Regions from separate parts of the Streptomyces sp. NPDC058576 genome, predicted to be linked through region 2. Evidence: riboswitches for the same ligand, from Rfam matches in the RefSeq annotation. Region 2 holds a riboswitch; each other region holds the start of a gene.
What was found. A riboswitch is a leader RNA that binds a small molecule or an ion and turns the genes downstream of it on or off. The one in region 2 is predicted to bind cyclic di-AMP.
Positions count from the first base shown of each region.

Region 1 (7,390 bases), on a different contig from region 2:
CTCCAGCAGCACCGTGCGCCGGTCCGTGCCGAACTTCTGCGCCACCACGGCCAGCTCCGAGGACACCAGCTTGCGCAGCTCCGCGTCCGACTCCAGGATCGCGGTCAGCGCCTCGATCTCGCCGTTGAGCTTGTCGCGCTCGCTCTCCAGCTCGATCCGGTCGAAACGGGTGAGCCGGCGCAGCGGCGTGTCCAGGATGTACTGCGTCTGGATCTCGCTCAGCGAGAAGTGCGCCATCAGGCGCTCCTTCGCCTGCGCGGAGTTGTCGCTGTCCCGGATGATCCGGATGACCTCGTCGATGTCGAGGAGTGCGACGATCAGGCCCTCGACCAGGTGCAGCCGGTCGCGGCGCTTGGTGCGGCGGAACTCGCTGCGCCGGCGCACCACCTCGAAGCGGTGGTCGAGATAGACCTCCAGCAGCTCCTTGAGGCCCAGGGTGAGCGGCTGGCCGTCGACCAGTGCCACGTTGTTGATGCCGAAGGACTCCTCCATCGGCGTCAGCTTGTAGAGCTGCTCCAGCACCGCTTCCGGCACGAAGCCGTTCTTGACCTCGATGACCAGCCGCAGGCCGTGCGCCCGGTCGGTGAGGTCCTTGACGTCGGCGATGCCCTGGAGCTTCTTCGCCGAGACCAGGTCCTTGATCTTGGCGATCACCTTCTCCGGGCCGACGGTGAAGGGCAGTTCGGTGACGACGAGGCCCTTGCGGCGGGCCGTCACGTTCTCCACGGCGACGGTGGCGCGGATCTTGAACGTGCCGCGGCCCGCCGTGTACGCGTCCTTGATGCCGGTGAGTCCGACGATGCGGCCGCCGGTGGGCAGGTCGGGGCCCGGGACGAAGCGCATCAGCGTCTCGACGTCGGCGCCCGGGTGCTTGATCAGGTGGCGGGCGGCGGCGATGACCTCGCCCAGGTTGTGCGGGGGCATGTTGGTCGCCATGCCCACGGCGATCCCGGAGACCCCGTTGACCAGGAGGTTGGGATAGGCGGCGGGGAGGACGACCGGCTCGCGCTCCTGGCCGTCGTAGTTCGACTGGAAATCGACGGTGTCCTCGTCGATCGCCTCGGTCATCAGCGACGTGGCGTCGGCCATCCGGCACTCGGTGTACCGCATGGCGGCCGGCGGGTCGTCGTTGCCGAGGGAGCCGAAGTTGCCGTGGCCGTCGACCAGGGGGAGACGCATCGAGAACGGCTGCGCCATGCGCACCAGGGCGTCGTAGATCGAGGCGTCGCCGTGCGGGTGCAGCTTGCCCATCACCTCGCCGACGACGCGGGCGCACTTCACGTAGCCGCGGTCGGGGCGCAGTCCCATCTCGTTCATCTGGGACACGATGCGGCGGTGCACCGGCTTCATGCCGTCGCGGGCGTCGGGCAGGGCCCTGGAGTAGATCACCGAGTACGCGTACTCGAGGAAGGAGCCCTGCATTTCGTCGACGACGTCGATGTCGAGGATCTTCTCCTCGAAGTCGTCCGGCGGCGGGGTCTTCGTGCTACGGCGGGCCATCGCGGCTGCGACTCCTTCACAGATTCTGTTCGGACAACCTGAGCTTGTTTCGGGACAACACGAGCTAGTGACGCGGTCCATTGTGGACCGCCGCACTGACAACGCCGACCTCGACCCGTCCGAAGGCCGGTCCGAAGCGGCCCGGGCAGCACGTCAGCGTCGGCGTCCACGACACCATCGACGGAAACATCCACGGAACGGGAACTTCGCCAGGTGCCGGTGCGCTTGCTTAGAGTGGCAGGTCTGGCAGGAAGTCCAGTATCGCGATCGAAGGGACGTACATGCCCATGGGTCACACGGCCACCGCACAGGCCGGCTCCGGCGGCTTGACAGCGACCGAGCACCGCCTGGCCAACGGCCTGCGTGTGGTGCTCTCCGAGGACCATCTGACCCCGGTCGCCGCGGTCTGCCTCTGGTACGACGTCGGCTCGCGCCACGAGGTCAAGGGACGCACCGGTCTGGCTCACCTCTTCGAGCACCTGATGTTCCAGGGCTCGGGCCAGGTCAAGGGGAACGGTCACTTCGAGCTCGTCCAGGGGGCCGGCGGCTCGCTCAACGGGACGACCAGCTTCGAGCGGACCAACTACTTCGAGACCATGCCCACCCACCAGGTGGAGCTGGCGCTCTGGCTGGAAGCCGACCGGATGGGCTCCCTCCTCGCCGCGCTCGACGAGGAGTCCATGGAGAACCAGCGCGACGTCGTCAAGAACGAACGCCGCCAGCGCTACGACAACGTGCCCTACGGCACCGCGTTCGAGAAGCTGACCGCCCTCTCCTACCCCGAGGGCCACCCCTACCACCACACCCCGATCGGCTCCATGGCCGACCTGGACGCGGCCACGCTGGAGGACGCCCGCGCGTTCTTCCGTACGTACTACGCGCCCAACAACGCGGTGATCTCGGTGGTCGGCGACATCGACCCCGAGCAGACCCTCGCCTGGATCGAGAAGTACTTCGGCTCGATCCCGTCCCACGACGGCAAGCAGCCGCCGCGCGACGGGACGCTGCCCGAGACCATCGGCGAGCAGCTGCGCGAAGTGGTCCACGAGGAGGTGCCGGCGCGCGCCCTGATGGCCGCCTACCGCCTCCCGCACGACGGCACCCGCGCCTGCGACGCCGCCGACCTGGCGCTCACCGTGCTCGGCGGCGGCGAATCCTCCCGGCTGCACAACCGCCTGGTCCGCCGCGACCGTACGGCGGTGGCGGCCGGCTTCGGGCTGCTGCGGCTCGCCGGAGCGCCCTCGCTGGGCTGGCTGGACGTCAAGACGTCCGGCGGCGTCGAGGTCGAGACGATCGAGGCCGCGGTCGACGAGGAGCTGGCCCGGTTCGCCGCCGAGGGGCCCACGCCCGAGGAAATGGAGCGGGCGCAGGCGCAGTTGGAGCGCGAGTGGCTCGACCGGCTCGGCACGGTCGCCGGCCGCGCCGACGAACTGTGCCGCTACGCGGTCCTGTTCGGCGACCCGCAGCTCGCCCTGACCGCCGTGGGCCGCGTCCTGGACGTCACGGCGGAGGAGGTGCGCGCGGCGGCGGAGGCTGCTCTGCGCCCCGACAACCGGGCGGTGCTGGTGTACGAGCCCATCGAGCCGGCCGACGAGGCGGACGAGGGCGACGAGGGCGAAGCAAGCGCCGAGGGCGCCGACGCGCACGAGGGGGCGGACAAGTGAGCGACGCCGCCGTGACTGGAGTAGCCATGGAGTTCCACCCGCAGCCCACCGCCGGCACGGCCCGCCCCTGGGCCTTCCCGGCTCCCGAGCGCGGCGCCCTGCCCAACGGGCTGACCGTGCTGCGCTGCCACCGCCCCGGCCAGCAGGTAGTCGCCGTGGAGATCTTCCTGGACGCGCCCCTGGAGGCCGAGCCCGACGGCCTGGACGGCGTGGCCACGATCATGTCGCGGGCGCTCTCCGAGGGCACCGACAAGCGCAGCGCCGAGGAGTTCGCCGCCGAGCTGGAGCGCTGCGGCGCCACGCTCGACGCGCACGCCGACCACCCCGGCGTCCGGGTCTCCCTGGAGGTCCCGGCCTCCCGGCTGGCCAAGGCGCTCGGTCTGGTCGCCGAGGCGCTGCGGGCCCCGGCCTTCGCCGAGAGCGAGATCGAGCGCCTGGTGGGCAACCGCCTCGACGAGATCCCGCACGAGCACGCCAACCCGTCCCGGCGGGCCGCCAAGCAGCTCTCCAAGGAGCTGTTCCCGGCCACCGCCCGGATGTCCCGCCCGCGTCTGGGCACCGAGGAGACGGTCCGGCGGATCGACGCCGTCGCCGTCCGCGCCTTCTTCGACGCCCACATCCGCCCGTCCACCGCGACGGCCGTGATCGTCGGCGACCTCACCGGCATCGACCTGGACGCGCTGCTGGCGGAGACCCTCGGAGACTGGTCGGGCAACGCGGGCCAGGCCCGCCCCGTGCCGCCCATCACGGCGAACGACACCGGCCGCGTGGTCATCGTGCACCGCCCCGGCGCGGTCCAGACCCAGCTGCTGATCGGCCGGATCGGCGCCGACCGGCACGAGCGCGTGTGGCCCGCACAGGTGCTCGGCACGTACTGCCTGGGCGGCACCCTCACCTCCCGGCTGGACCGGGTGCTGCGCGAGGAGAAGGGCTACACCTACGGGGTGCGCGCCTTCGCCCAGGTGCTGCGCTCCAGCGGCCCCGACTCGGGCGGCGCGGCGATGCTCGCGATCAGCGGCTCGGTGGACACCGAGTCCACCGGACCGGCCCTGGACGACCTCTGGAAGGTTCTGCGGAAGCTGGCCGCCGAGGGGCTGACCGACGCCGAGCGCGAGACGGCCGTTCAGAACCTGGTGGGCGTCGCCCCGCTGAAGTTCGAGACCGCCGCCTCCGTCGCGAGCACGCTGGCCGACCAGGTCGAGCAGCACCTCCCCGACGACTACCAGGCCCACCTCTACGCCCGGCTCGCCGAGACCGGCACCGTGGAGGCGACCGCCGCCGTGGTCAACGCCTTCCCGGTGGACCGGCTGGTCACGGTCCTCGTGGGGGACGCCGCGCAGATCGAGGAGCCCGTGAAGGCCCTCGGCATCGGAGAGGTGTCCGTCGTCACCGGCTGACACCGCCGCGGAACACGGCCGCCCCCGTGCGACCACTGCCGCGAACAGGACCCCGACGGAAGGGATTTCGTCGGGGTCCTGTTTGTTTGCCCGTTTAGTGCACTTCACCCATTTTTGGGGGAGAGGTTGCCTGTCTGCCCTGTGGGATGCGCGACAAATCCCCTTGTCCGTTTGGTGGGGGGAAGTCGCCCCGCCTAGCGTCGGCTCGGCTGTCCGTCACCCGTATGCCGCAACCGCGGCGCCGGGCAGTCATCGCCGAGTCCCCGTCAGGCGCGAGCCTAGGGGAGCCGGGGACCCACGCAGTCCCTGGGGTGAATCGGAGGCCCGTGCCGCGAACCGGCGCGGGAATCCGTAGGAGACCTTCCTGCTCCGAACCCGTCAGCTAACCCGGTAGGCGAGAAGGAAGGAAAGGAACCAGCCCCTCCATGGCGTTCACCCGTGCCACCGGGAAGCACCGTGCCCCGAGCCGCCTCACGCGTCGGAGCGCCCAGGTCGCCGGCATCGCGGCCCTGGCCACCACCGGAGTCATCGGCTCGCTGTCCTCCCCGGCTCTCGCCGCGGACACCGAGGCCGCCAAGTCCGCCGACACCGGCCTCACCCAGGCCGTCTCCCTCGAAGCCACCCTCGCCGAGCGGATCGACGCGCAGGCGAGCGCCCAGAAGCAGCAGGCCGACGCGATCGCCGAGGCGAAGGCCAAGGCAAAGGCCGAGGCCCGTGCGAAGGCGGCGGCCGAGCGAAAGGCCGAGGCCCGCGCCAAGGAGGTCCGCGAGGAGAAGGCCCGGGCCGCCCGCGCCGCCGAGCGCGCCCGGCTGAACGCCTTCCACCTCCCGGTCGCCGGCTCCCACGTCACCACCGGGTACAACACCGGCGGCTCGCTCTGGTCCTCCGGCAGTCACTCCGGCGTGGACTTCCAGGCCGCCTCCGGCAGTTCCGTCGTCGCGGTCGGCGCCGGCACGGTCGTCGAGGCCGGCTGGGGCGGCGCGTACGGCAACAACATCGTGCTCCGGATGAAGGACGGCACGTACACCCAGTACGGCCACCTCTCCTCGATCGGCGTCTCCGTCGGCCAGAGCGTCTCCTCCGGCCAGCAGATCGGCCTCTCCGGCTCCACCGGCAACTCCACCGGCCCGCACCTGCACTTCGAGGCCCGCACCACCCCCGACTACGGCTCCGACATGGACCCCGTCGGCTACCTGCGCTCGCACGGTCTGAACGTCTGACGCACCCCGCGTGACCCCCGTCCGAAGGCCCCGGCGCCCGCCGGGGCCTTCAGCAATTCCGGCGTGAAGATATCCATGGATTCCGGCCTGCCATCGGAAATTCCGGCGGATTGCCATAGAGTCACGGAACAGACGTCGGGCGGCCGCGTTTCGCGGGGATCAAGGCGGAGGTTCGGACATGCGCATTCCCGCGCATTCGGTATGCACGGCAATCCGTGACGACATCGTCTCCGGTGTCTACGAGCGAGGCAGCCGCCTCACCGAGGAGCTGCTGGCCCGCCGCTACGGGGTCTCCCGGGTCCCGGTCCGCGAGGCGCTGCGCACCCTGGAGTCCGAGGGGTTCGTGGTCACCCGCAGGCACGCCGGCGCCTGTGTCGCGGAGCCCACCGTGCAGGAGGCGGCCGACCTCCTGGAGGTCCGGACGCTCCTGGAGCCACTGGGTGCGGCACGCGCCGCGCAGCGCCGCACGGAAGCCCATCTGAAGGTGCTCCGGGGCCTGGTCAGGCTGGGCCAGGAGCGGGCCCGCCGGGGCGAGGGCGAGGATCTGCGCTCGCTGGGCGGCTGGTTCCACGAGACCCTCGCCCAGGCCTCCGGCAGCCCCGGGCTCATCGCGCTGCTCACCCAGCTCCGGCACAAGATCGCCTGGATGTACGCGGTCGAGCAGGAGTCCCGCCCGGTCGATTCCTGGGCCGAGCGCGGCGCGATCGTGGACGCCGTGGCGCGCGGCGACGCGGAACGGGCGAGGGCGCTGACCGCCCAGCACGCGGAACGCTTCACCGCCGCCCACCGGCTCCGCCGCCCGGATCTCCCCGGGCGGCGCGCCGCCCCCGTCCCCCCGGTGAGAAGTTCGCAACACGGCGTAAACACCGCGGGCGTCCGTCATTAACAGAAGAGCCGTATACAAAGAGAAGCGATTTCGGATGCGTCATTGACGCTGCCTGAATGCGTCATTCGCGATGCCCAAATGCGCCCTTCGCGCTGCCCGAATTATCGAGGCGCGATTCTTTCGTGAAAGCGAAAGAGCCGTGATCCCTTTACGGGGTCACGGCTCTCGCACGGGTCGAATCCGGACGGGCCGGAGTCGGAGGGGTCAGACGGTCTCCGGAAGCTCTTCCAGACCCTCGGCGACCAGCTTGGCCAGCCGGTCCAGAGCGGCCTCGGCGTCGTCCGCGTCGGACGCGAGCACGATCTCCTCGCCACCCTGGGCGCCCAGGCCGAGCACGGCGAGCATGGAGGCGGCGTTCACCGGGTTGCCGTCGGCCTTGGCGATCGTCACGGGGACGCCGGAGGCCGTGGCGGCACGGACGAAGATGGAAGCGGGGCGGGCGTGCAGGCCCTCGGCCCAACCGACGTTTACGCGGCGCTCAGCCATGGTTCTGCCCTTCACATATCAACGGTTGTCTAGACCAGTCTCTCATGCAGTGCGTGGTGCTGTGCCCGGCCTCCCGTCCGGCTGCCCGGTCCGGGCCCCCTCAGACTGCCCCGGCACCGATCCCTCCGCGACCGGGCTCCCCGCCGTACGCTTTGGCCATGGAGCCCACGCCGGAACAGAGTCCGCATCACGCGTACCCCGACCACTGGGAAGCGGACGTGGTGCTCCGCGACGGTG
Region 1 is NZ_JBHXPF010000046.1:25,009-32,398, forward strand. Features, by position in the region: gene ACFWRV_RS26890 (DNA topoisomerase (ATP-hydrolyzing) subunit A) at 1-1,500, opposite strand, end outside; gene ACFWRV_RS26895 (M16 family metallopeptidase) at 1,782-3,164, shown strand; gene ACFWRV_RS26900 (M16 family metallopeptidase) at 3,191-4,561, shown strand; cyclic di-AMP (ydaO/yuaA leader) riboswitch at 4,805-4,972, shown strand; gene ACFWRV_RS26905 (M23 family metallopeptidase) at 4,987-5,781, shown strand; gene ACFWRV_RS26910 (GntR family transcriptional regulator) at 5,960-6,667, shown strand; gene ACFWRV_RS26915 (HPr family phosphocarrier protein) at 6,872-7,153, opposite strand; gene ACFWRV_RS26920 (GNAT family N-acetyltransferase) at 7,312-7,390, shown strand, end outside.
Region 1: it holds a riboswitch for cyclic di-AMP, as region 2 does, so the genes downstream of both, ACFWRV_RS26905 (M23 family metallopeptidase) here and ACFWRV_RS12085 (transglycosylase family protein) in region 2, are expected to answer to the same signal.

Region 2 (7,390 bases):
CCGAGCACGGCGAGCACTCGCCGGTCGTCCGCATCCTGCGCAAGCAGTACGCCGCGACGCTGATGGACGACGGGCAGTACCGGCGCGCCCTGCCCGAACTGCGCCGCCTGGCCGAGGACCGCTCCGCCGAGGCGGGACCGGCCGACGCCCAGGCCCTCCAGTTCCGCTACGACGCGGCCCAGTGCCTCGAACAGCTCGGCGAGGCCGGGGCCGCGCTGGTCGAGTACCGCGCGGTCCTCCCGTACTACGAGAACGCCTACGGGCCGATCACCTCCGACCCCGGCCGCGCCCTCGACATCCGGCACCGCATCGGCCAACTGCTCCTGGCGGTCGGCGACCACACCGCGGGCCGGGCCCAGCTCCAGGCGCTGCTGTACGACGCCGAGCGCACCTACGGCCCGCGCCACCCGCTGCCCATGGACCTGCGCCGCCTGCTCAGCCACCAGCGGGACGTCCGCGGCGGCTGACAGCACCCCCGGATCGCCCCCGGAGCGGCGCCGTCGCGGACCACATCCCCAACTCCTCCGGAATCGTTGGTCGAATCAGTGGCACAGGCCACATCCACTGCCTACCATCGATCACCGCAAGGCTTTGTGCACCCATGCACAAGCTCTCCCCGGGAGGCTCCTTTGCACCGCCGTCGTCGCACCGCGCTCACCGTCCTCGCCGCAACGCTCGTCGCCGCGCCGCTCCTTTCGGCCTGCGGCAACCAGGCCCACCCCGGTGCCGCGGCCGTCGTGGGCGGCGAGCGGATCGAGGTGTCGGCGGTCCAGGACCGGGCGGCGGAGGTCCGCAGTGCCCAGGAGACCTCCCCGCAGGCCGCCCAGCTGGTGAACAAGTCGGGCCAGCTCAACCGCGCCAAGCTGCACGGGCTGATCTTCGGCCGGATCCTCGACCGCGCCGCCGAGGACGCCGGAGTCACGGTCTCCCGCAAGGAGATCCAGGAGATGCGGCAGGCCAGCCGCGCCCAGCAGGGCGGCGAGGAGCAGTTCGAGGCGATGATGCTCCAGCAGCGCTGGGTGGCCCCGGACCAGATCGACGCCGACATGCGCCAGGAGGTCCAGCTCCCGAAGCTGGCCCGGGCGCTCGGCGCGGACCTGGGCACGCCCGCCGGTCAGCAGGTCGTCGGCGAGGCCCTCACCAAGGCGTCGAAAGCCCTCGACATCGACGTCAACCCGCGCTTCGGCACCTGGGACGACCAGAAGATGCAGCTCGGCAACTACAGCGCTCCCTGGATCACCCAGCGCACGAAGTTCACCCCGGAGCAGCCGACAGGAGCCTGAGCCGGCCCCGGCCGCGGGGTGCGCTGCCGTTCGCCCTCGCCGCAGCCACCGCGGCCGGAGGTAGGTTCGCAGGGTGAACGCCGAAGCCCCACACGCCTCCGTCGAGCCCCCCGCCGACCCCGGCCGCATCGTCCTGCTCACCGCCAGCCACCGGGTCGCGCCCGGCCTGCTGTCCTGGCCGGCCTGGCAGACGCTGCACGCCGCCGACCGGGTCCTCACCGCCGACCCGGACCAGCCGCAGCTCCCGTACCTCCGCGAGGCGGGCGTACGCGTCGAGCACGCCACGCCCTCCGCGGACGAGCTGGTCGCCGACTGCGCGGGCGGCCGGACGGTCGTCGTCCTGACCGGCGGCGAGGGCAACGGCCCCCTCACCGACGGCCTGGCCTGCCTCGGCGGCTCGGGCCGGGTGGCCATGCCGGACCTGGAACTGCTCCCCGGCTCGTACGACCTGCCCGGGGCCCGCCTCCTCGACCTGGTCCAGGTCATGGACCGGATCCGCCGCGCGTGCCCCTGGACCTCGCAGAAGACGCACAAGGGCCTCGCCAAGTACGCCATCGAGGAGGCGTACGAACTGGTCGAGGCGATCGAGGACGGCGACCGCGACGAACTCCGCGAGGAGCTGGGCGACGTCCTGCTCCAGGTCGTCTTCCACGCGCGCATCGCCGAGGAGGATCCCGAGGAGCCCTTCGCCATCGACGACGTCGCGGGCGGCCTCGTCGAGAAACTGATCCACCGCCACCCGCACGTCTTCGGCGACGAGACCGCCGAGACCCCGGAGGACGTCCACGCGCACTGGCTGCGCACCAAGGCGATCGAGAAGCAGCGCACCTCGGTCACCGAGGGCGTCCCCCTCGGCCAGCCCGGCCTGGCCCTCGCCGCGAAGCTCGGCAGCCGGGTCCGTACGGCCGGCCTCGACGTGCCCCTGCCGACGGGCGGTCCCTCGTCCGACTCCATCGGCTACGAGCTCCTCGCCCTCGCCGTACGCGCCGAGGCGAACGGCGCCGACCCCGAGGCCGCCCTCCGCGCGGCGGCCCGCGCCTACCGCGACGCGATCCTGGCGGCGGAGGGCGGGGCGGGTCAGTACGGTGACACGGTGACCTGAGGGGCCGCGCGGGAGGCGGGGGACGGGACTGCCACCGCGAGCTGGAGGCCCGGGTCCGCGAGGCGCGGCGGGACGGTGGGCTGGTGGTGGCCGGCGCGCCGCTCTCCGGCAGGACCCGGACCTCGTGGGCCGCCCCTACCGCCTTGGGCTGCTCCTGGCCGAGCGTGCGCAGCAGCGGCTGACCAGGGCGGCCGAGGGGGCATCCCTTGCCGCGCCCGCCCTCCCCGCACTCAGTGAGGTCACCGACCCCCCGCCCGATAACGTCAAGGCGTGAACGACAGCCCCGCCCCCGGCACCTCCGAGCCCTCCGCCTGCCCCCACGCCACCCCTGACGAGGCCGCCCCCGAACTCTTCACCTGGGAGTTCGCCACCGACCCCTACCCCGCCTACGCCTGGCTCCGCGAGCACCGCCCCGTGCACCGGACCGCGCTGCCCAGCGGGGTCGAGGCCTGGCTCGTGACGCGGTACGGGGATGCCAAGCAGGCGCTCGCCGACGCGCGGCTCTCCAAGAACCCGGCCAACCACGCCGAGTCGCCGCACGCCAAGGGGAAGACGGGGATCCCGGGGGAGCGCAAGGCGGAGCTGATGACGCATCTGCTCAACATCGACCCGCCGGACCACACCCGGCTGCGCCGGCTCGTGTCCAAGGCGTTCACCCCGCGCCGGGTCGCGGAGTTCGCGCCCCGCGTGCAGGAGCTGACGGACCGGCTCATCGACGGGTTCATCGAGGACGGCAAGGCCGACCTCATCCACGACCTCGCCTTCCCGCTCCCCATCTACGCCATCTGCGACCTGCTCGGCGTCCCGCGCGAGGACCAGGACGACTTCCGGGACTGGGCGGGCATGATGATCCGGCACGGTGGCGGGCCGCGCGGCGGGGTCGCCAGGTCGGTGAAGAAGATGCGCGGCTATCTCGCCGAACTCATCCACCGCAAGAGGGAGGATCCGGGCGACGACCTGATCTCCGGGCTGATCCGGGCCAGCGACCACGGCGAGCACCTCACGGAGAACGAGGCGGCCGCCATGGCGTTCATCCTTCTCTTCGCCGGGTTCGAGACGACGGTCAATCTGATCGGGAACGGGATGTACGCGCTGCTGCGCCACCCCGAGCAGCGCGCCGCGCTGCAGGCTTCCCTGAACGCCGGGGAGAGCGCGCTGCTGACCACCGGGATCGAGGAACTGCTCCGGTTCGACGGGCCGGTCGAGATGGCGACCTGGCGGTACGCCACCGAGGCGCTGACCCTGGGCGGCGAGGAGATCGCCGCCGGGGACCCCGTACTGGTGGTGCTGGCGGCCGCCGACCGCGACCCGGAGCGGTTCACGGATCCGGACACTCTGGACCTCGCACGGCGTGACAATCAGCACCTCGGTTACGGGCACGGCATCCACTACTGCCTGGGGGCGCCGCTGGCCCGTCTGGAAGGGCAGACCGCGCTGGCCACGCTCCTGAGGCGCCTTCCTGACCTGCGACTTGCGGAAGAACCTGCCGATTTGCGCTGGCGCGGCGGGCTCATCATGCGCGGACTGCGCACCCTTCCCGTCGCGTTCGAATCGGGAGGCCGTTCCGAAAAAAGTGACGGACTGTCAACTCTGTGACTTTCACGTGATCTGCGCTGCATCGACTTGTGACACACGTTCGAGTCCCGCTAGGTTCACGGTTCGACGCGTCGGCCGCACCTTGCTCACGCGTCACTTGCGCGCCGACGCAGACACGGAATCCCCACGGAATCCCGCTGCGCGGCGCTCAGGTCACTCGCTTGTCAGTCGCACGGAAGGCATACCCATGGGCTCCGCGAACGGCAGACACCGCCGCCCTCGCCAGGCACCGGCCATCGTCGTCGCCGCAGGCGTGACGGGATCGGCCATCGCCATCCCGCTGCTCGGTGCGAGCGGCGCAACCGCCGCCGAGGCCTCCACCTGGGACCGGGTCGCGGAGTGCGAGAGCGGCGGCATGTGGAGCGCCGACCTCGGCAACGGCTATTACGGCGGGCTCCAGTTCTCGCAGGAGACCTGGTCGGCGTACGGCGGCACGGCGTTCGCGCCCCGCGCCGACCTCGCCAGCCGCTCGCAGCAGATCTCCGTCGCCGAGAAGGTCCTGGACGACCAGGGCCCGAAGGCGTGGCCCAGCTGTGCGGTGATCTCCGGGCTCGCGGTGGACGGCAGCCTGCCCGGCGTCGACCCGGGCACCTCGCCGTCCCCCGACCCGTCCGCCGATCCGTCGGAGGACCCCTCGGCCTCGCCGACGGGCGAGGCGGACGCAACCGGCGAAGCGGATGAATCCGGCAAGTCCGGGGAAACCGATGAGTCCGGCAAGGGTCAGAAGGAGAAGGGCAAGGACAAGGGTGACGGTGCGGGGGAGGAGAGCGATGCTCCGGACTCCTCCGTGACGCCCTCCGACCCGCCGCCCTCCGGCACCCCCGACGCCTCGGACCCCTCCGCCGCCCCCGACGCCTCGAACGGCAAGGGCGGCAAGCACCGCGGCGCCCCCGCGCCCGAGGAGGCCGACGCGGACCGGCGGGACGGCCCCCGCGAATCCGGTCGGCACGCCTCGCGCGGCGACGGCGACGCGCGGGACGGCGACGCGGCGACCGCCGACGGGTACACGGTGCGGGCCGGCGACAACCTCTGGGCGATCGCTGACGCACAGGAACTCCCCCAGGGCTGGAGCGGCCTGTACGAGGCCAACAAGGACCTCCTGGGCTCCGACCCGGACCTGATCCTGCCCGGACAGAACCTGGATCTGGGGCTGGACGGGAGTGCCGGCCAGGCTGCGTCGGAGAGCGGCGAGGAGCCCGCCGGGGCGCCCGTAGCCAACTGATGCAATTCGGGAAAAAGCCCCGAAAGTAGAGGCAGTTAAGAGGCCTATGTCCACTTTGCGTAAGTGAGACATGGGTCTCTTTGCTTCAACTCGTGCGTCTCGCCCGGCCGATCCGGGCGAATCACCCCCGACCTGCGGAAACGACCCGCCGACCACCGCGAGTTCGGGCTGATTGCCCCCTATGTCCATCTTTGAATGTCGGGGTTGCCTGTGTTTACGGTCTAACCGCTCGCACCGCGGGCCCCGTCGACCGTCACGCCGAATCCTGCCGTCGGTCGAAGGGAACAGACGCGTAAGCGCCGTAGGCAGGAGCGGGGGACCCAGGTAAGCCGCCGGGTCCGGACGCCTCGTCGAGAAGACGGGGACGTACGGGACCGGCTAGGGGTGAAGTCGTGCGCAAGACCGCGCGACCGGGCAACTCATCAGCCCGAACCCGACAGCTCACCTCGTAGGCGTCGGTGAGGAGATTCGTTCCATGCTGCTGAACAGCAAGGGCAAGCACCGCCGCCCGTCCAAGGTCACCCGTATCGCCACCCTCGCGGGTGTCGCCGGTGCCGCCGTCGCCGTCCCGCTGATGGGCGCGACCAACGCCTCCGCCGCCTCCGTCGAGACCTGGGACGCCGTCGCCCAGTGCGAGTCCGGCGGCAACTGGTCCATCAACACCGGCAACGGCTACTACGGCGGACTGCAGTTCTCGCAGTCCAGCTGGGCCGCCGCCGGTGGTACGCAGTACGCCTCGCGCGCCGACCTGGCCTCCAAGGACCAGCAGATCGCCGCCGCCGAGAAGCTTCTCGACCTGCAGGGCCCGGGCGCCTGGGCCTGCGCCGGCGCCGGCGGCCTCACCAACGACGGTGTGGACCCGGGCGTGAACCCCGGCGGCTCCGGCCAGTCCGAGAGCAAGCCCGAGCAGGCGCAGCCCGAGCGCCAGGCCGAGCAGCCCACCACGCGCAGCGAGCAGCGCGAGGCCCCCGAGGCCGAGAGCAAGAAGACCGTCACCACCCCGACCGGCGAGAAGGTCCAGAAGGGCGACGGCGAGTACAAGGTCAAGGCCGGCGACACCCTGAGCAAGATCGCCGACAAGGAAGGTGTCAAGGGCGGCTGGAGCAAGCTCTTCAAGCTCAACGACGACATCGTCAAGGAAGCGGACCTGATCTTCCCGGGTCAGCAGCTCCACCTGAAGTAATCGCCGTCTCTCCTCCCCGGAGGGGAAGGGTCCGGCGGCACTTCCCCTCGCACGGCTTCCCGGCCCGGCGCGCTCTTCCCCCCAGCGCGTCGGGCCGGGTTCTGCGTGAGCGGCAGGCGTCCGGAGGTCCGCATGTGTTCACCTCTTGGTGTTACCGCTCAGTAGATTTCTAGAGTTTTGTCCCGTGATGCAGGTTCTTGGGTCCTTTTTCGTCCCAGGAGGCGGGCGGTCGGCCGGCCGACGCGGCCGGGCCGGATAGGCTCGTGTCGCAAGGCCACAGTGACCCTGCACAACCAGTGTCAGATCCCAGAAGGAGATGCCTCGTGCCGTCCATCGACGTCGTCGTAGCCAGGGAAATCCTCGACTCCCGGGGCAACCCCACGGTCGAGGTCGAGGTTGGCCTCGACGACGGCAGCACGGGTCGTGCTGCCGTTCCGTCCGGCGCCTCCACCGGTGCGTTCGAGGCTGTTGAGCTTCGCGACGGTGACCCCAACCGCTACCAGGGCAAGGGCGTCGAGAAGGCCGTCCTCGCCGTCATCGAGCAGATCGGCCCGGAGCTCGTCGGGTACGACGCCACCGAGCAGCGCCTCATCGACCAGGCGATGTTCGACCTGGACGCCACCGAGAACAAGGCCTCGCTCGGCGCGAACGCCATCCTCGGCGTCTCGCTGGCCGTCGCGCACGCCGCCTCCGAGGCGTCCGACCTGCCGCTCTTCCGCTACCTCGGCGGCCCGAACGCGCACCTGCTGCCCGTTCCGATGATGAACATCCTGAACGGCGGCTCGCACGCCGACTCCAACGTGGACATCCAGGAGTTCATGATCGCGCCGATCGGCGCGGAGTCCTTCTCCGAGGCCCTGCGCTGGGGCGCGGAGATCTACCACACGCTGAAGAAGGTCCTCAAGACCAAGGGCCTGTCCACCGGACTCGGCGACGAGGGCGGCTTCGCCCCGAACCTGGAGTCCAACCGCGCCGCCCTGGACCTCATCGTCGAGGCCATCACC
Region 2 is NZ_JBHXPF010000012.1:36,096-43,485, reverse strand. Features, by position in the region: gene ACFWRV_RS12110 (protein kinase) at 1-467, shown strand, start outside; gene ACFWRV_RS12105 (SurA N-terminal domain-containing protein) at 630-1,283, shown strand; gene ACFWRV_RS12100 (nucleoside triphosphate pyrophosphohydrolase) at 1,357-2,385, shown strand; gene ACFWRV_RS12095 (cytochrome P450) at 2,656-3,981, shown strand; gene ACFWRV_RS12090 (transglycosylase family protein) at 4,169-5,203, shown strand; cyclic di-AMP (ydaO/yuaA leader) riboswitch at 5,491-5,673, shown strand; gene ACFWRV_RS12085 (transglycosylase family protein) at 5,679-6,386, shown strand; gene eno (phosphopyruvate hydratase) at 6,710-7,390, shown strand, end outside.

Region 3 (7,390 bases), on a different contig from region 2:
GGTACGAGCGTTCGCGCTGAGCAACCATGATCCGCAGGAGGTGATGAGCGGGACGAACCGACTGCTCATCGACCTGGACCCGGGACAGTTCGCGAGCTGCTGCTACATCGCCCTCGACCCGGCCACCGGCGTGGCCCGTGCCGTACGGGCAGGGCATCCGCAGCCCGTGCTGCGGCGGCCCGACGGCCGGACGGAAGTGCTGGACCTGCCCGGCGGCATCGTGCTCGGGATCGACGGGGACGCGGCCTACCCGGTCACCGAGATGCGGCTCGAACCGGGCGCGATGCTCGCGCTGTTCACGGACGGGCTGATCGAGCGCCCCGGGACGGACATCGACGAGGGGATCGAGCGGCTGCGGGCGACCGTCGAGCGCATCGGCGCGGTCCCCCTGGCCGACACCGCCGACCAGGTCATCGGCGAGGCGAGAGCGGCCACCGACCGCCCCGACGACATCGCGATCCTGCTGGCCGCCCGCTGGGCCGACGCCCCGGAGGTCCGTCGGCCCCGGACGGTGCGGGAGCCCGGGCCCGACCTGTGGCGCACGTTCAGGAGGCCGGACCCGGGGCGTCCTGCGGCGGATACCTAGGTCCGGCCTCCTGGAAGGCGTTCTGTCGGTCAGGCGTCGGCGGGCAGCTCGGCCGGCACGAAGGCGCCGGAGGCCCCCAGCATGCCCTCGCGGTCCACGACCTTGATCCGCTCGCGGCCCTGGGCCGCACCGAGCGCCTGCTCGTGGGCGTCCAGCTGGTGCCAGCCCTCCCAGGTCGTGTAGCGGACGCCCCGGCCTTCCAGGAAGGCCTCGACGGCCTCCGGGGCGGGCGTGGCCGGCTCGGGCAGACGGCCGGCGGCACGGTCCTCCAGGAGGCAGGCGACCGTCTCGTTGGCGTCGCCCTTGGTGTGCCCGATCAGACCGATCGGACCGCGCTTGATCCAGCCCGTGACGTAGACGGAGCTCATGTGCTCCTCACCGGCGATGACACGTCCCGCCTCGTGCGGGACGGTGCCGGAGGTCACGTCGAAGGGGAGCTTGGGCAGCTCCTCCGAGTAGTAGCCGACGGCACGGTAGACGCTCTGGATGTCCCAGTCGGTGAACTGACCGGTGCCCCGGACGTTGCCGGTGCCGTCCAGCTCGGTGCGCTCGGTGCGCAGCGCCACGACCTTGCCGTCCTCGCCGAGGATCTCGACCGGGGACTCGAAGAAGTGCAGGAACAGCTTGTGCGGGCGGTCGCCGACATCGCGGATCGCCCAGTTCTCCAGGGTCTGCGCGACCATGTTGGCCTGCTTGTTCTCCCGGCGGGTCGCGATGGAGCCCTCGTCGTACTCGATGTCCTCGGGGTTGACGATGACCTCGATGTTGGGGGAGTGGTCCAGCTCCCGCAGCTCCATGGGGCTGAACTTGGCCTGCGCCGGGCCACGCCGCCCGAACACATGCACCTCCAGCGCCTTGTTCTGCTGGAGGCCCTGGTACACGTTGTCCGGGATCTCGGTGGGCAGCAGCTCGTCGGCCGTCTTGGCCAGGATGCGGGCCACGTCCAGGGCCACGTTCCCGACGCCGAGCACGGCGACCTTCTCCGCGGTGAGCGGCCAGGTGCGGGGCACCTCGGGGTGCCCGTCGTACCAGGAGACGAACTCGGCCGCGCCGTAGGAGCCGTCCAGCTCGATGCCGGGGGTGTCGAGCGCGCGGTCGGCCTCGGCGCCGGTGGAGAAGATCACCGCGTCGTAGAACGACCGCAGGTCGTCCAGGCCGATGTCGTGCGGGTAGCTCACGTTGCCGAAGAGCCGGATCTGGGGCTTGTCCAGCACCTGGTGCAGGGCCTTGACGATGCCCTTGATCCGCGGGTGGTCGGGGGCCACGCCGTAACGGATCAGGCCGAAGGGCGCGGGCATGCGCTCGAAGAGGTCGATGGAGACCCCCGGGTCCTGGCAGACCTCGGATTTGAGCAGCGCGTCCGCAGCGTAGATACCGGCGGGGCCGGCTCCGACAATGGCGACGCGGACGGGGCGTGTCATGGCGTGGTGATCCTTCGGGGCGGGCGAACGCGGGCAGGTACAGCGTACGTCGGAGGTAAGGGTTGGCTTACTAGTCTCCACCCCACACCGTAAGCGATCGCCGCGCGGGACCCTCGACCGCCCCTGCGCAGGGTGACCGATTAGTCCGCTTTATTATGCCTATATGGTCGATTTGTTTCTTTTGCGCTTCTCATCCATAAACAGTCCCGATGGTGTTGTTGAGGCATTTGCCTGGGCCCGTTTTCACCATCGCGCCGAGGGAGTGGTGAGCGTCACGTCCGCGAGGGCGGACGCGGAAGCGGAGGCATCGGTTCCCTTCTGTGCGAAGAAAGTTGACGCCGTGACGGCGTCGCCCGATCCGGGAATTCCGTTATTCGATCATGTGCGGAAAAGGGAATCCGGAATGCGGGGCTTGTTCCGTCCGATGTTTCTCGCCTACGGTCACCGTCAATCCGGATGGAACGCCGAATCCTGCCGCCGTCCGGGAATCCGAAACCCACTCACGTACGGCAGGAGCGGGGGACCCAGGTAAGCCGCCGATCCGTAACCGGAACGGCTTGGGGTGAAGTCGCACGACCGTGCGGCCAGACATCTCCCGTCTGAACCCGACAGCTCACCTCGCAGGCGCCGGAGAGGAAATCCCCCATGCCCGCACAGGGTAAGCACCGCCGTCCCAAGTCCACCTCGCTGAGCCGCGGCCTCGCCGCCGTGACCACCGGTGGGGCCGTACTCGCCCTCCCGGTGATCGGCGCCACCAGCGCCTTCGCGGCCCCCGCGCCCGCCGCCGCGCCGCAGGCCGTGGCTCCCGCCTCGGTGTCGCCGCAGGCGAATTCCGCCGCGAAGGCCGCCCCCGCCCAGCATTCCGTGGTGGCCGGCGAAACTCTTTCCAAGATCGCCCGCGAGCATTCCGTCAGCGGCGGCTGGGAGAAGCTGTACGAAGGCAACCGGAAGATCGTCGGAGGGAATCCCGACCTTATTCACCCCGGTATCAAGCTGGTTCTCGGAGCCAAGGCCGCCGCCCCGTCGGACGACAAGGCCGCCAAGGCCTCCCCGTCCGCCGCACGTGGCGCGTCGGCGGACCGGGCCGACCGTTCGGAGCGCATCGAGGCCGCCCCGGTGGCCAAGGCCGCGCCGGCCGCCGAGAAGGAGGCCGTGACCTACACGAACGACCTCGACGGCTGGATCAAGGAGTCCCTGGCGGTCATGGCCGAGCAGGGCATCCCCGGCACCTACGAGGGCATCCACCGCAACATCATGCGCGAGTCCTCGGGCAACCCGGCCGCCATCAACAACTGGGACTCCAACGCCGTCAAGGGCACCCCGTCCAAGGGCCTGCTCCAGGTCATCGACCCGACCTTCCAGGCCTACCACGTGCCCGGCACCTCGACCGACAGCTACGACCCGGTCGCCAACATCACGGCCGCCTGCAACTACGCCGCGGACCGGTACGGCTCGATCGACAACGTCTTCGGCGCCTACTGATCCTCGCGCGACCGAACACCAGGAGCCCCGGACCGCACGGTCCGGGGCTCCCGTGTCGTCCCGGGGTGTCGCCGGGAAGTTACCCCCAAGTTTCTCGTGACTTGCCACGCATTCGGCAGTAGAACCTGTTGCACTCTGTCGAGAGTGAGGAACGTCACATGCGCGAAAATGCCATGCAGGACAGCGAGACCAAGGGTGTCTCGCGTCGAAGATTCATCACTGGAACAGGTTCTCTTCTGGGCGCCGCGGCGATGGCCGGGCACACCACGCCGGCGTGGGCGCGTGTCCGTGCGGCGGCAGCGCCGATCGGATCCGGGGCCCGGGTGCCTGTCCTGGTCGTCGGCACCGGATACGGCGGCTCCGTGGCCGCTCTCCGGCTCGCCCAGGCCGGAACGGACGTCCACATGATCGAGATGGGCATGGCCTGGGACACCCCCGGCGCGGACGGCAAGATCTTCGCCAACACCACCAGGCCGGACGACCGCTCCTTCTGGCTGCGCACCCGGACCAAGCAGCCGCTGAGCAACTTCCTCGGCTTCCCCATCGACAAGAACGTCAACCGCTACACCGGCATCCTCGACGCCGAGGAGTTCGGCGGCATCACGGTCTACCAGGGCCGGGGCGTCGGCGGTGGCTCCCTGGTCAACGGCGGCATGGCCGTCACCCCGCGCCGGGAGAACTTCGGCGCCATCCTCCCGACGGTCAACGCCGCGGAGATGTACGCCACCTACTACCCGCGCGCCAACAGCGGACTGGGCGTCACCACCATCGACCCCGCCTGGTTCGACAGCGTCGACTGCTACCAGTACGCCAGGGTCGGCCGGAAACACGCCCAGCGCTCCGGCTTCCCCTTCCTCTTCGTGCCCGCCGTCTACGACTGGGACTACATGAAGCAGGAGGCGGCCGGAACCGTCCCCAGGTCAGCCCTGGACGCCGAGATCCTCTACGGCAACAACCACGGCAAGAAGTCGCTCCAGAAGACCTACATCGACCGGATCAGAGCCACCGGCCGGGTCACCATCTCCCCGCTGCACAAGGTCACCACGGTCACCCCGGCTCCCGGCGGCGGCTACACCGTGCTCATCGACCAGCTGGACACCGGCGGCCGGACCACCGCCACCAAGACCGTCACCGCGGACAAGGTGTTCTTCGCCGCGGGCAGCGTGGGCACCAGCAAGCTCCTCGTCGGCCTCAAGGCCACCGGCGCGCTGCCCCTCCTCAACGACGAGATCGGCCAGGGCTGGGGCGACAACGGCAACGTCATGTGCGGCCGGGCCAACCACCTCTGGGACCCGACGGGAAAGGTGCAGTCCTCCATCCCCACCGGCGGCATCGACAACTGGGACGCCGGGGGAGCGTTCGCCGAAGTCGCACCGCTGCCCACCGGGATCGAGACGTGGGCCTCGTTCTACCTCTCCATCACCAAGAACCCCCACCGCGCCCGGTTCACCTGGAACGCGGCGGCGGGGAAGGCGGAGCTGAACTGGCAGACGGCGTGGAAGCAGCCGTCCATCGACGCCGCGAAGACCATCTTCGACAAGATCAACCGGAAGGAGGGGACGATCTACCGCACGGACCTCTTCGGCGTCCACAAGATCTGGGGCGACCACCTCACCTACCACCCGCTGGGCGGTGCGGTCCTGGACAAGGCCACCGACAACTACGGCCGGCTGCACGGCTACCCGGGCCTGTACGTCATCGACGGGGCGCTGATCCCCGGGAACACCAGCGTGAACCCGTTCGTCACCATCACCGCGCTCGCCGAGCGCAACATCGAACGGATCATCGCGACCGATCTGTAGGCGGCTCTTCGGCATACGGAGAGCCCGGGGCCGGGAGTGCCAACCCGGCGGCCCCGGACTCCGTCAGTGACCGGGCAGAACGCACACCGCGTCGATACCCAGCACATGGTTGAGCCGTCCGAACGCCAGCCACGAGCCGATGCTCATCGTCAGCTCCACGATCTCCGCCTGGCTGTAGTGCGCGGTCATCCGCTGCCAGAAGGCGTCGTCCAGACCGTGATGGTCGAGCGTGTACCGCTCGGCGTACTCCGCCGCGAGCCTGGTCCGCTCGTCGAAGGCGTCGGTCGTACGCCACTCGGTCACCGCCCCGGCGAACTCCTCCTCGACCTTCGCCCCGTCCCGCTCGGTCCGCCAGTCCAGGCAGAACAGACACCCGTTGATCTGCGCGACGCGCAGCCGGGCCGCCTCGAACTCCCGCAGCCCCAGCGTCGTGTGCTCGTAGACGGACATCGAGAACGTGGCGGCGGCCACGCCGATGCCGGGGACCATCTCCCCCCACACGTAACCGATGGGCTCCTGGCCCTCCGGAATGTCGATGATCATGCCGGTCTCCTTCCCAGCCTGCCGACCGCAGGCCGCAGCGGAACGTCGAGTGCGTCGTACAGGCCCGGCTTCGCGTCCACCAGCCAGTCGATCGCCGAGACGAGCCGCCCGACCGCGGTGGCGTTCCCGCCCGCCGACCGGTTCTCGCCCTCGTCCAGGGCCTCGACCGTCACCTCGATACGGGGCCGGCCCTCGATGACGACCCGGTGCGCGCCCACCCCGTCGGGCGGGGACGGCCAGTCCGGGGCGCACGAGGCGTGGATCCGGGTGATGTGCTCGATGACGATCCGGGGCTCGCCGTCCACGATGCCCTGCACCTCGAAGCGCACGGCGCCCTGGGTGCCCTCGGCGAACGTGCCCATCGTGCGGGTGCGGACCTCGCGCTCCAGCGCCCGGCGGTCCAGCGTCTCGCGGATCTCGTCGAGCTCGACGCCCAGCGCCCGCGCCATGAGACGTATCTGACCGCCCCACACCATCGTCGGGACACTCTCCGCCAGCATCAGCGGCTGGTAGTCCATCGGGTGCCCCATCCCGATCAGATGGCGCACCGAATCCTCCTGCTCGTACGTGGAGTAGTCGAAGATCTCCTGGCAGCGGATGACGTCCACCTCGGTGCCGAGACCACTGACGAGCAGCGGCAGGACGTCGTTTCCCCAGCCGGGGTCGACGCCGGAGACGAAGAGGGAGCCGCCGCCCTCGGCGACGGCGGCCACGATCGGGTCCCGCAGCTCGGGCGGGGCGTTGCGCTGGTCGTAGAGCGGATAGAGGGAGGGCGTGACGACCACCGCGCCGGCCCGGATCGCCCGGCCGATGTCGGCCAGCGCGTCATCGGGACGGATGTCGCCGGACGCCGCGTAGAACACCGCCCGGGGGCGGGCGGAGAGGACGGCGGCGATGTCGTCGGTGGCCGCGACCCCGAGCGTGCGCCCGAGACCGCCGAGTTCGCCGGCGTCGCGGCCGACCTTGGCGGGATCGTGCACGAGGACGGCGGCGAGTGTCAGTGCCGGATGGGCCGCGACGGCGCGGATCGCCGCGCGGCCGACGTTGCCGGTACCCCAGACAACCGTAGGAATCATGCGCGGAGGGTAGCCCCGGCGCCTTGCACTTCCCAGAGCCGTGACACCACCAGATCCGCCGGTACAAAGGGGTGTTCCCGGGCCGACGGTCATCGGTCGGCCCGGGAACCGTGCAGGGGGTTCAGCGCTTCGCGCGTGCTCCGTTCGGGGTGCCGGAGACGGTGAACTGCGAGCCGGGCTCGATCAGCACATGGCCGTCGCGCGAGTCGGTGATCGTCACGTCGGTGAGCGTCGCGTTGCCGCGGGCGCCGCCCATCGCGAGGATGCCCGATCCGTTGTTGGACTTGTCGATCCGCACGTTCTGGATCTTGACGTCCGGCATCAGGCCGCCGCCCGTCTTGAACTGGATGCCGTCGTAGGTGGAGTCCACGATGTCCGTGTCGCGGATCGTGACCCCGGGGATCGGCAGGTTCTGCGGGAAGAGGGTGATCGCACCGAACTCCTGGTCCTCGTTCCAGAAGGCTCCGCCGGTGCGGTACA
Region 3 is NZ_JBHXPF010000053.1:10,479-17,868, reverse strand. Features, by position in the region: gene ACFWRV_RS28590 (SpoIIE family protein phosphatase) at 1-586, shown strand, start outside; gene ACFWRV_RS28585 (FAD-dependent oxidoreductase) at 616-2,007, opposite strand; cyclic di-AMP (ydaO/yuaA leader) riboswitch at 2,460-2,647, shown strand; gene ACFWRV_RS28580 (transglycosylase SLT domain-containing protein) at 2,653-3,489, shown strand; gene ACFWRV_RS28575 (GMC oxidoreductase) at 3,648-5,291, shown strand; gene ACFWRV_RS28570 (carboxymuconolactone decarboxylase family protein) at 5,355-5,834, opposite strand; gene ACFWRV_RS28565 (dihydrodipicolinate reductase) at 5,831-6,910, opposite strand; gene ACFWRV_RS28560 (CARDB domain-containing protein) at 7,032-7,390, opposite strand, start outside.
Region 3: it holds a riboswitch for cyclic di-AMP, as region 2 does, so the genes downstream of both, ACFWRV_RS28580 (transglycosylase SLT domain-containing protein) here and ACFWRV_RS12085 (transglycosylase family protein) in region 2, are expected to answer to the same signal.

Region 4 (7,390 bases), on a different contig from region 2:
CCTTCGACCCGAGCCGCTGCGAGCAGTACGAGCAGTCCTCGGGGCAGAGCCCCGATTTCAGGTTGACCAGATAGTTGAGCTTCACGCGCCGCCCGAACCACTGCCGGCGCACCTTCCCTGCGGCGGCCACCACGTCGAGCAGCTCGTCGTCGGAGGTCGCCAGTACGGCGAGCGCTTCTTCGCGGGTCGGCAGTTCGCGCCGCAGCCCCTTGTCCACCAGCGTGTTCAGCAGGTCCATGGAAGATGATCCTGGCTTACCGCACCGCCTCCAGCCAAGGAGGAACCAGACAGGAGACCCGGGCGAGGGTGTGTGTATTGCCACACCCTGACCTGCTGCGCACCCGGCTAGGGTCTGTTGGCTGCCTACAAAGAGCCCGTCCGCACAGGACTGCCCGCACCGGACCGTCCGCCCCAGACCTGCCGCGCCAGACCCTCCGCACCGGGCTGTCCGCACCGGACGTCCGCGCGGAGCCGCCCGCCGAGGCCCGCCTACCCAAGGGACCGCCCCATGTCCTTCGCCCCGTTCGACTGGATCGACGCCGAGGCCCGCGGCCGGGCCGCCGCCGGACTCGTACGCACGCTGCGTCCACGCGACGCCGAGCCGGAGCTGCTGGACCTCGCGAGCAACGACTACCTGGGCCTCACCCGGCACCCGGAGGTCACGGCCGCCTCGGCCGATGCCGCCCTTCGCTGGGGGGCGGGGGCGACGGGGTCCCGGCTGGTCACCGGCTCCACCGCCCTGCACGCCGAACTCGAACGGGAGCTGGCCGCGTTCTGCGGCTTCGAGGCGGCCCTCGTGCTCTCCTCCGGCTACGCGGCCAACCTCGCCGCCCTGACCGCGCTGTCCGGGCGCGGCTCCCTCATCGTCTCCGACGCGGGCAACCACGCCTCGATCGTGGACGGCTGCCGGCTCTCCCGCGCCGAGACCGCCGTCGTCTCCCACGCCGACCCGGACGCGGTCGCCAAGGCGCTCGGGGCCCACGACGGCCGGTCCCTCGCCGTCACCGACTCGGTCTTCTCCGTCGACGGCGACGCCGCTCCGCTCCCCGCCCTTGCCGAGGCCTGCCGTTCCGCGAACGCCGCCCTGCTCGTCGACGACGCCCACGGCCTCGGCGTCCTGGGCGACGGCGGTCGCGGCGCGCTCGCCGCCGCCGGCCTGGCGGGCCGCGACGGGATCGTGGCCACGCTCACCCTGTCCAAGTCGCTGGGCAGCCAGGGCGGAGCGGTTCTGGGGCCCGCCCGGGTCATCGACCACCTGGTCAACACGGCCCGTACGTTCATCTTCGACACCGGACTCGCCCCGGCGGCGGCCGGCGGCGCGCTCGGCGCGCTCGACGTGCTGCGCCGGGAGCCCGAACGGGCGGCCCGCGCCCGTGAGGTGGCCACCGCGCTGTTCACGCGGCTCACCGCCGCCGGGCTGCGGGCGGTCCGGCCCGACGCGGCCGTCGTCTCCGTCCGGGCGCCCTCGGCGGACGCGGCGGTGCGCTGGGCGGCCGACTGCCGCACGGCCGGGATGGCGGTGGGCTGCTTCCGCCCGCCGTCGGTACCGGACGGCATCTCCCGGCTGCGGCTCACCGCCCGCGCCGACCTGACCGAGGAGCAGCTCACGACCGCGGTGGCCACGATCGTCGCCACCGCTCCCCGGCCGGCGGACGCTCCGGTCAGCTGACCCCGCGCGGCCGCCCCGCGGGCGACGACGTGAAGGGTCGGGCAGGCCCCAGACCCGTGACGAACGTGCTCCAGGCCGCCGCCGAGAAGCGCAGCGGCGGCCGGTCCACGTCCTTCGAATCGCGTACCGCGAGCAGGGCGCCGAACAGCGCGGTCTCCACGCAGTTGTTCATCCCGGTCGAGCGGCTGCTGCGCCGCCACGACGCGGTGGACGGCGCCCCGGGCGACGGCTGTGGTGCGGAACGGTCGGACATGGTGGCCCCCTCGGGCAGTCGGACGGTCCGGCGGGACCCGGCCGGACGGCCCGGTTCCGCTAGCCGCGGCTGATCGCGGTGATGAGGTCCAGCGAGCGTTCGGGCGACAGCGCGTGCGCCTGCAACGTACGGAAGGCCGAGCTGTACGCCTCAAGGTCTTCTTTCCGTTCCAGATAGAGGCTACTCGTCAAGTGGTCAAGAACGACCACATCCAGATCAGAAGTGTTCGGAAAGGAGAAGATAACGAAAGGGCTGGTGAGTCCGACGTACCCGCCCACCGAGAACGGCAACACCTGCAACTGGACATGCAGGAGTTGGGACACCTGGATCAGGTGGTGCAGCTGATCCCGCATCACCGCCGCCCCACCCACCTCGCGATGGAGCACCGCCTCGTCCAGGACGGCGGTGAACCGCAGCGGCGGACTCGCGCGCAGCACCCGCTGGCGGGTCAGCCGGACCTCGACCAGGGAGTCGAGCCGGCCGTCCGGTAACCCGTCCAGTGAGGCTCGGGTCACGGCCCGTGCGTATCCGGCCGTCTGGAGCAGCCCCGGCACCACGGAGGTCTCCAGCGTCCGGACCGTACTGGCCTGCGACTCCAGACTGATGAAGTCGCGGTACTGCGGCGGGATCAGCCCCCGGTAGGCGTGCCACCAGCCCGAACCGCCGCCGCCCGCCGACCCCGCGAGGACTTCCAGCAGCGAACGCAACTGGGTGTCCCGCACCGCGTAGACGTCCAGCAGCCGCGAAACGTCGGCCGGCGTCACCCCGCTGGCGCCCGTCTCGATGCGGCTCACCTTCGACTGGTGCCAGCCGAGCAGCCGCGCCGCGTCCCGGCTGGTCAGGCCGGAGGCGCTGCGCAGGCTCCGCAGCTCCTCACCGAGCTTGCGCCGCCGGACGACGGGGCCGTGCAGCATGCCGGTCTCCTTCTGCTGTCGGGAAGGGCCGGTCCGTCACCGGGGCCGGCCCGCAGGGAGGTCAGTGTGCCGCCCGCCCACGCCGTACGGGTCCCGAATTCACCGCTTCGAGCGACAGATATATGCATATCTTGGCCGAACCCCGTTACAGGGAGCTGCATCGATGGCAATCTGGCGCGAAGCACAATCCTGGCCGACCGTCGGTCGGCCGGGGCGGGAAAGGGACGGCGTCGCCATGGCAGACCATCAGGAAGCAACCGTCACTCTGCCGAGCGATCCGGTCTCGGTCTCCTCGGCCCGCAGACATGTCGCCAGGACCCTGACCCAATGGGGCCTGCCCGACGACAGCGAGTTCGCCGACACCATCCGCCTGATCGTCTCGGAGCTGGCCACCAACGCCGTTCAGCACACCTTCGGCCAGTCGCCCACCTTCACCGTGGATCTGCGCCTCGAACGCGACGAGGAGCTGTATCTCGGCGTCACGGACAGTCACCCCCGCTGGCCGCAGCGACTGCCCGCCGCCGTACGGCAGGACAACGGGCGCGGCATGGTCATCATCCGGGCACTGGCCAAGGAGCGCGGCGGGCGGCTCCAGGTCACCCCGACCGCCGAGGGCGGCAAGACGGTCTGGATCGCGCTCCCGTGGGTCGTCGCCGTCCAGGGCTGATCCCGGCGGAGCACGGGGAGAGCCGGGGGCGTCAGCCCGCGGACGGCCGATTCGCCGGTGCTGCCGTGCCGCCACGGCCGAAGCCGCTGCGCAGCAGCGCGAGCAGCGTCCCGGCAGCCGCGCTCGACCGGTCGCCCCGGTGCGCGACCGAGATGGTCCTCCGGAACGACGCGGGCTCCAGTCGACGGACCGACAGCGGGGCCGCCGCCATCGAGGCGACCATCTCCGGCACCACCGCCACCCCGAGACCCGCACTGACCAGCGCGCACACCAGCGCGTACCCGGGCGATTCGCAGACCACCGCGGGCGTCGCCCCGGCCTCGGCGAGCGCGCTCTCGACCCCGTGCCGGGGCGGGTGAGTGGGCGCGCTGCTGATCAGCGGCCGCCCCGCCAGCTCGCTGACCGGCAGCCGACCGGTGCCCTCGGCGAGCCGGTGACCCGCCGAGGTGACCAGCACCAGCTCCTCGACCAGCAGGGGTTCGACGAGGACACCCACCGGCAGGGGGCCCGCCGTCGCCGGTTCATAGGCATGCGTCAGAGCGAGGTCCACCTCGCCCGCGACCACGGCGGCGACCCCGCCGGGCGGTTCGTACTCGGCGACGGTCAGCTCGACCTCCGGATGAGCCCGCCGGAACGCGCTGAGGACCGGGGGCAGCAGATGGATCCCGGCCGTCGTGAACGTCCCCACCCGCAGCCTGCCGCCCGAGAGCCCGGCCAGTTGCGCCAGCTCGTGCCGCGCCTGGTCCAGCTCGTCCAGCACCCGCCGGGCCCGGCCCGCCAGCAGTTCGCCCGCCGCCGTCAACCGCGCACCGCGATGGTGGCGCACCAGCAGCGCCGCCCCGGCCTCCCGCTCCAGCTTGGCCAGCTGCTGGGAGAGCGCGGGCGCGGTGTAGCCCAGGCGGGCGGCGGCCCGGGTGATCGATCCGGCCTCCGCGACCGCCACGAGTGCCGCGAGCCGTGTCGGGTCGTACATGAAAGCGTTCCTTTAGGTAGACCCAGAAGATTGCAAGTACACGCTAAAGGCTCCGCCGGTCCAAGGTGGACCTCATGGACGCACAACTGATCGCCTTCACGGGGGTCGCCGCCGGTATGGTCGCGCTGCCCGGCGCCGACTTCACCGTCGTCGTACGCAACGCCCTGGCCTCACGCGCCGCCGGCCTGGCCACCGCGCTCGGCGTCGCCGGGGGGCTGCTGGTGCACACCGCACTCGCGGTCGCCGGACTCGCCGCGGTGCTCGTGACGATGCCCGTGCTCTTCCGCACCGTCCAGCTGCTCGGCGGCGCGTACGTGCTCTACCTCGGGATCAGCACGCTGTACGCGATCCGGCGTCGCGGAGCGGCGGACGGCGACGGAACTCCCGAGGACGCGCCGGGGCGGCCCGTGCCCGGCGAGTTCGGACGCGCGGTGCGCCAGGGGTTCCTGACCAACGCGCTGAACCCCAAGGCCCCGGTCCTCTTCCTCAGTCTGCTGCCGCAGTTCGTGCCCGACGGCCAGCCGCCCCTGCCCCGGACCCTGTTGCTCGCGGCCCTCGTGGTGGTGCTGGCGCTGATCTGGTTCCCGGCCGTGGCCCTGCTCGTGGACCGGCTGGGCCGGTGGCTGCGCCGACCGCGTACCGCCCGCGCGATCGAGGGCGGCAGCGGTGTGGCGCTCACCGGTCTGGGACTCGCCCTGGTCACCGGCCCGCTGCTGCGCTGAGGACGTCGCGGGCGCCCTCAGCGGCCGCCCGTGACTCCCGCACGGAAAGAGCGTCCGGCCGGAGGTCAGCGGACCCTTCCGTACCAGACGCTCTTGGACCAGATTTTCGCCAGTCGCACCACGTCCCCCGATTTGGGGGAGTGCCAGATCTTCCCGGCCCCGGCGTAGATGCCCACGTGGTAGACGCTGCGCCCGGAATGGAAGAAGACGAGGTCGCCGCGTTTGCGCTGCGACTTCGCGATATGGCGGGTCTTGTTGTACTGCTGCTGTGCGGTGCGGGGAAGCTTCTTGCCGGCCTTCTTGAACGAGTAGACCGTCAGGCCCGAACAGTCGAAACGGCTGGGGCCGGCCGCTCCGTATTTGTAGGGAGCACCCTTCTTCGACGCGGCGACCTTCAGGGCCTTCGTCGAGTGAGCGGCGGCCTCGGCGTCGCTCACCATGCCGGGCGCCAGCATCGTGGACGTCACGGCCAGGGTGAGCACCGAGGCCGTACCGACCCGGGCGAACAGAGACGGGACATGAACCTGCGCAGACATGCGCAACCCTTCGTCAGCCGCCTGTGAAGGATGACCTGTCGGGTTCGGGCTGGCGAAGTTGCCCGGCCGCTTGACGCGGCTTCACCCCGAGGGCTTCCCGGTCTCCCGGTCGGCCCGTTGTGCTCGGGTCCTCCACTCCTGCCGATCCACTTCTGTCGACCAGTCATCCGGGCGGCGGCAGGACTCGGCGTCCGCCCGGACCGCCCCGCCGCGGTGGCGGGGGCTGTTCGTCCCAGGGATCTTGACGCACTCCGTGCCGGATTTCCGAGCTGAAACGGTGGTTTGTGAGTCTCCTCACCACTGATCCATTCAGGTGGACAGGCCCGATTCGCGCTCGCCGACGAGCCGGGCGCACACCCTCGTACCAGCGACGAAAGGGCGCATTTCGAGTACGGGCCGGGCGTCGAACGCAAGTTGAGCAGTCGCTCGCGCGGGTGATCTCCTACGCCGAACGAGCGAGGCAAATCGATCGCGGGACCGGGCGTGTCGTGCGGCGGGCGACCGGTCCGCCCCCGTTTGATGTCCTCCCCGCTCCAACAAGGCGCCCGCCCCGACCCCGTGAGGCCGTTCTGCCCGCTCCAACGGGGCGCTCGCCCCAGCCCCGTGAGGCGCTTCCGGCCGTCTCCGTATCGTGCTTCCGGGTGCGGAGCGGGTCAGTTCACCGTCGGCGGCATCGCGACCCGGCCCGCCCGGCGCTCCCCGTCCAGGACGCGCAGGGCCCGCGCCAGGGTGGCCGCGTGGAGCCGCGACTCGCCCCGCTCGTGCATCAGGGCCAGGGCGTCGCGCAGGGCCGCCGCGCCGGAGGCGAGGGCCTGGGCGGCTCGCAGCGCGCTGTAGGTGTCGCCGCCGTGGGCCGGGTTGATCCGGCCCACCTGGTCGAGCACGGCCAGATAGCAGTCGACGAACTCGCCCTCGGCGCGGGTCAGCGCGGGCAGGGGCGGGAACTCGGGTGGCTCCATCGGCGTTTCCCCTCGCGTCGTACGGCGGCCGGGAGAGTCAGCGGTTCTCCACGACGTGGTCGACCAGCCCGTAGGCGAGGGCGGCCTTCGCGTCGAGGATGGTGTCGCGCTCGATGTCGGCGGTGACCTGCTCCGCGGTCCGGCCCGTGTGCCGGACCAGCATGGCCGCGAACATCTCGCGGGTGCGCACCAGTTCGCGCGCGTGGATCTCCAGGTCGGACGGCTGGCCCCGCATCGGCTCCTCCAGCGCGGGCTGCTGAATGACTACCCGCGCGCCGGGCAGTGCATGTCGACGCCCCTTTGCCCCGGCCGCCAGCAGGGCCGCCGCGTAGGAGCCCGCCTGCCCCAGGCAGAAGGTCTCCACCTCGCAGGTCAGGAACCGCATCGTGTCGTAGACCGCGGCCATCGCCTGGAAGGTGCCGCCGGGTGAGTTGATGTAGAGCGACAGGGGCCGGTCCGGATCGGCGTGCTCCAGGTACATCAGCTGGGCGATGAGGTCGCTCGCCGCGGTGTCGTCGATCGGGCTACCGAGGAAGACGATCCGCTCGGACAGCAGCTTGGAGTACGGGTCCAGCGTCCTGGTTCCGGTCGCGGTGCGCTCGGTGAACTCGGGCAGGACGTAGCGGGCGGCGGGGCGGATCATGGCGTGCCTCTCTCCTGGAACTGACCATCCGTCTGTCCGTCCGTCCCTGCGTAA
Region 4 is NZ_JBHXPF010000002.1:271,281-278,670, forward strand. Features, by position in the region: gene bioB (biotin synthase BioB) at 1-238, opposite strand, end outside; gene ACFWRV_RS02795 (8-amino-7-oxononanoate synthase) at 509-1,669, shown strand; gene ACFWRV_RS02800 (DUF397 domain-containing protein) at 1,662-1,922, opposite strand; gene ACFWRV_RS02805 (helix-turn-helix domain-containing protein) at 1,982-2,836, opposite strand; gene ACFWRV_RS02810 (ATP-binding protein) at 3,072-3,503, shown strand; gene ACFWRV_RS02815 (LysR family transcriptional regulator) at 3,535-4,476, opposite strand; gene ACFWRV_RS02820 (LysE family translocator) at 4,551-5,198, shown strand; gene ACFWRV_RS02825 (C40 family peptidase) at 5,264-5,734, opposite strand; cyclic di-AMP (ydaO/yuaA leader) riboswitch at 5,738-5,902, opposite strand; gene ACFWRV_RS02830 (hypothetical protein) at 6,388-6,693, opposite strand; gene ACFWRV_RS02835 (ATP-dependent Clp protease proteolytic subunit) at 6,731-7,336, opposite strand.
Region 4: it holds a riboswitch for cyclic di-AMP, as region 2 does, so the genes downstream of both, ACFWRV_RS02825 (C40 family peptidase) here and ACFWRV_RS12085 (transglycosylase family protein) in region 2, are expected to answer to the same signal.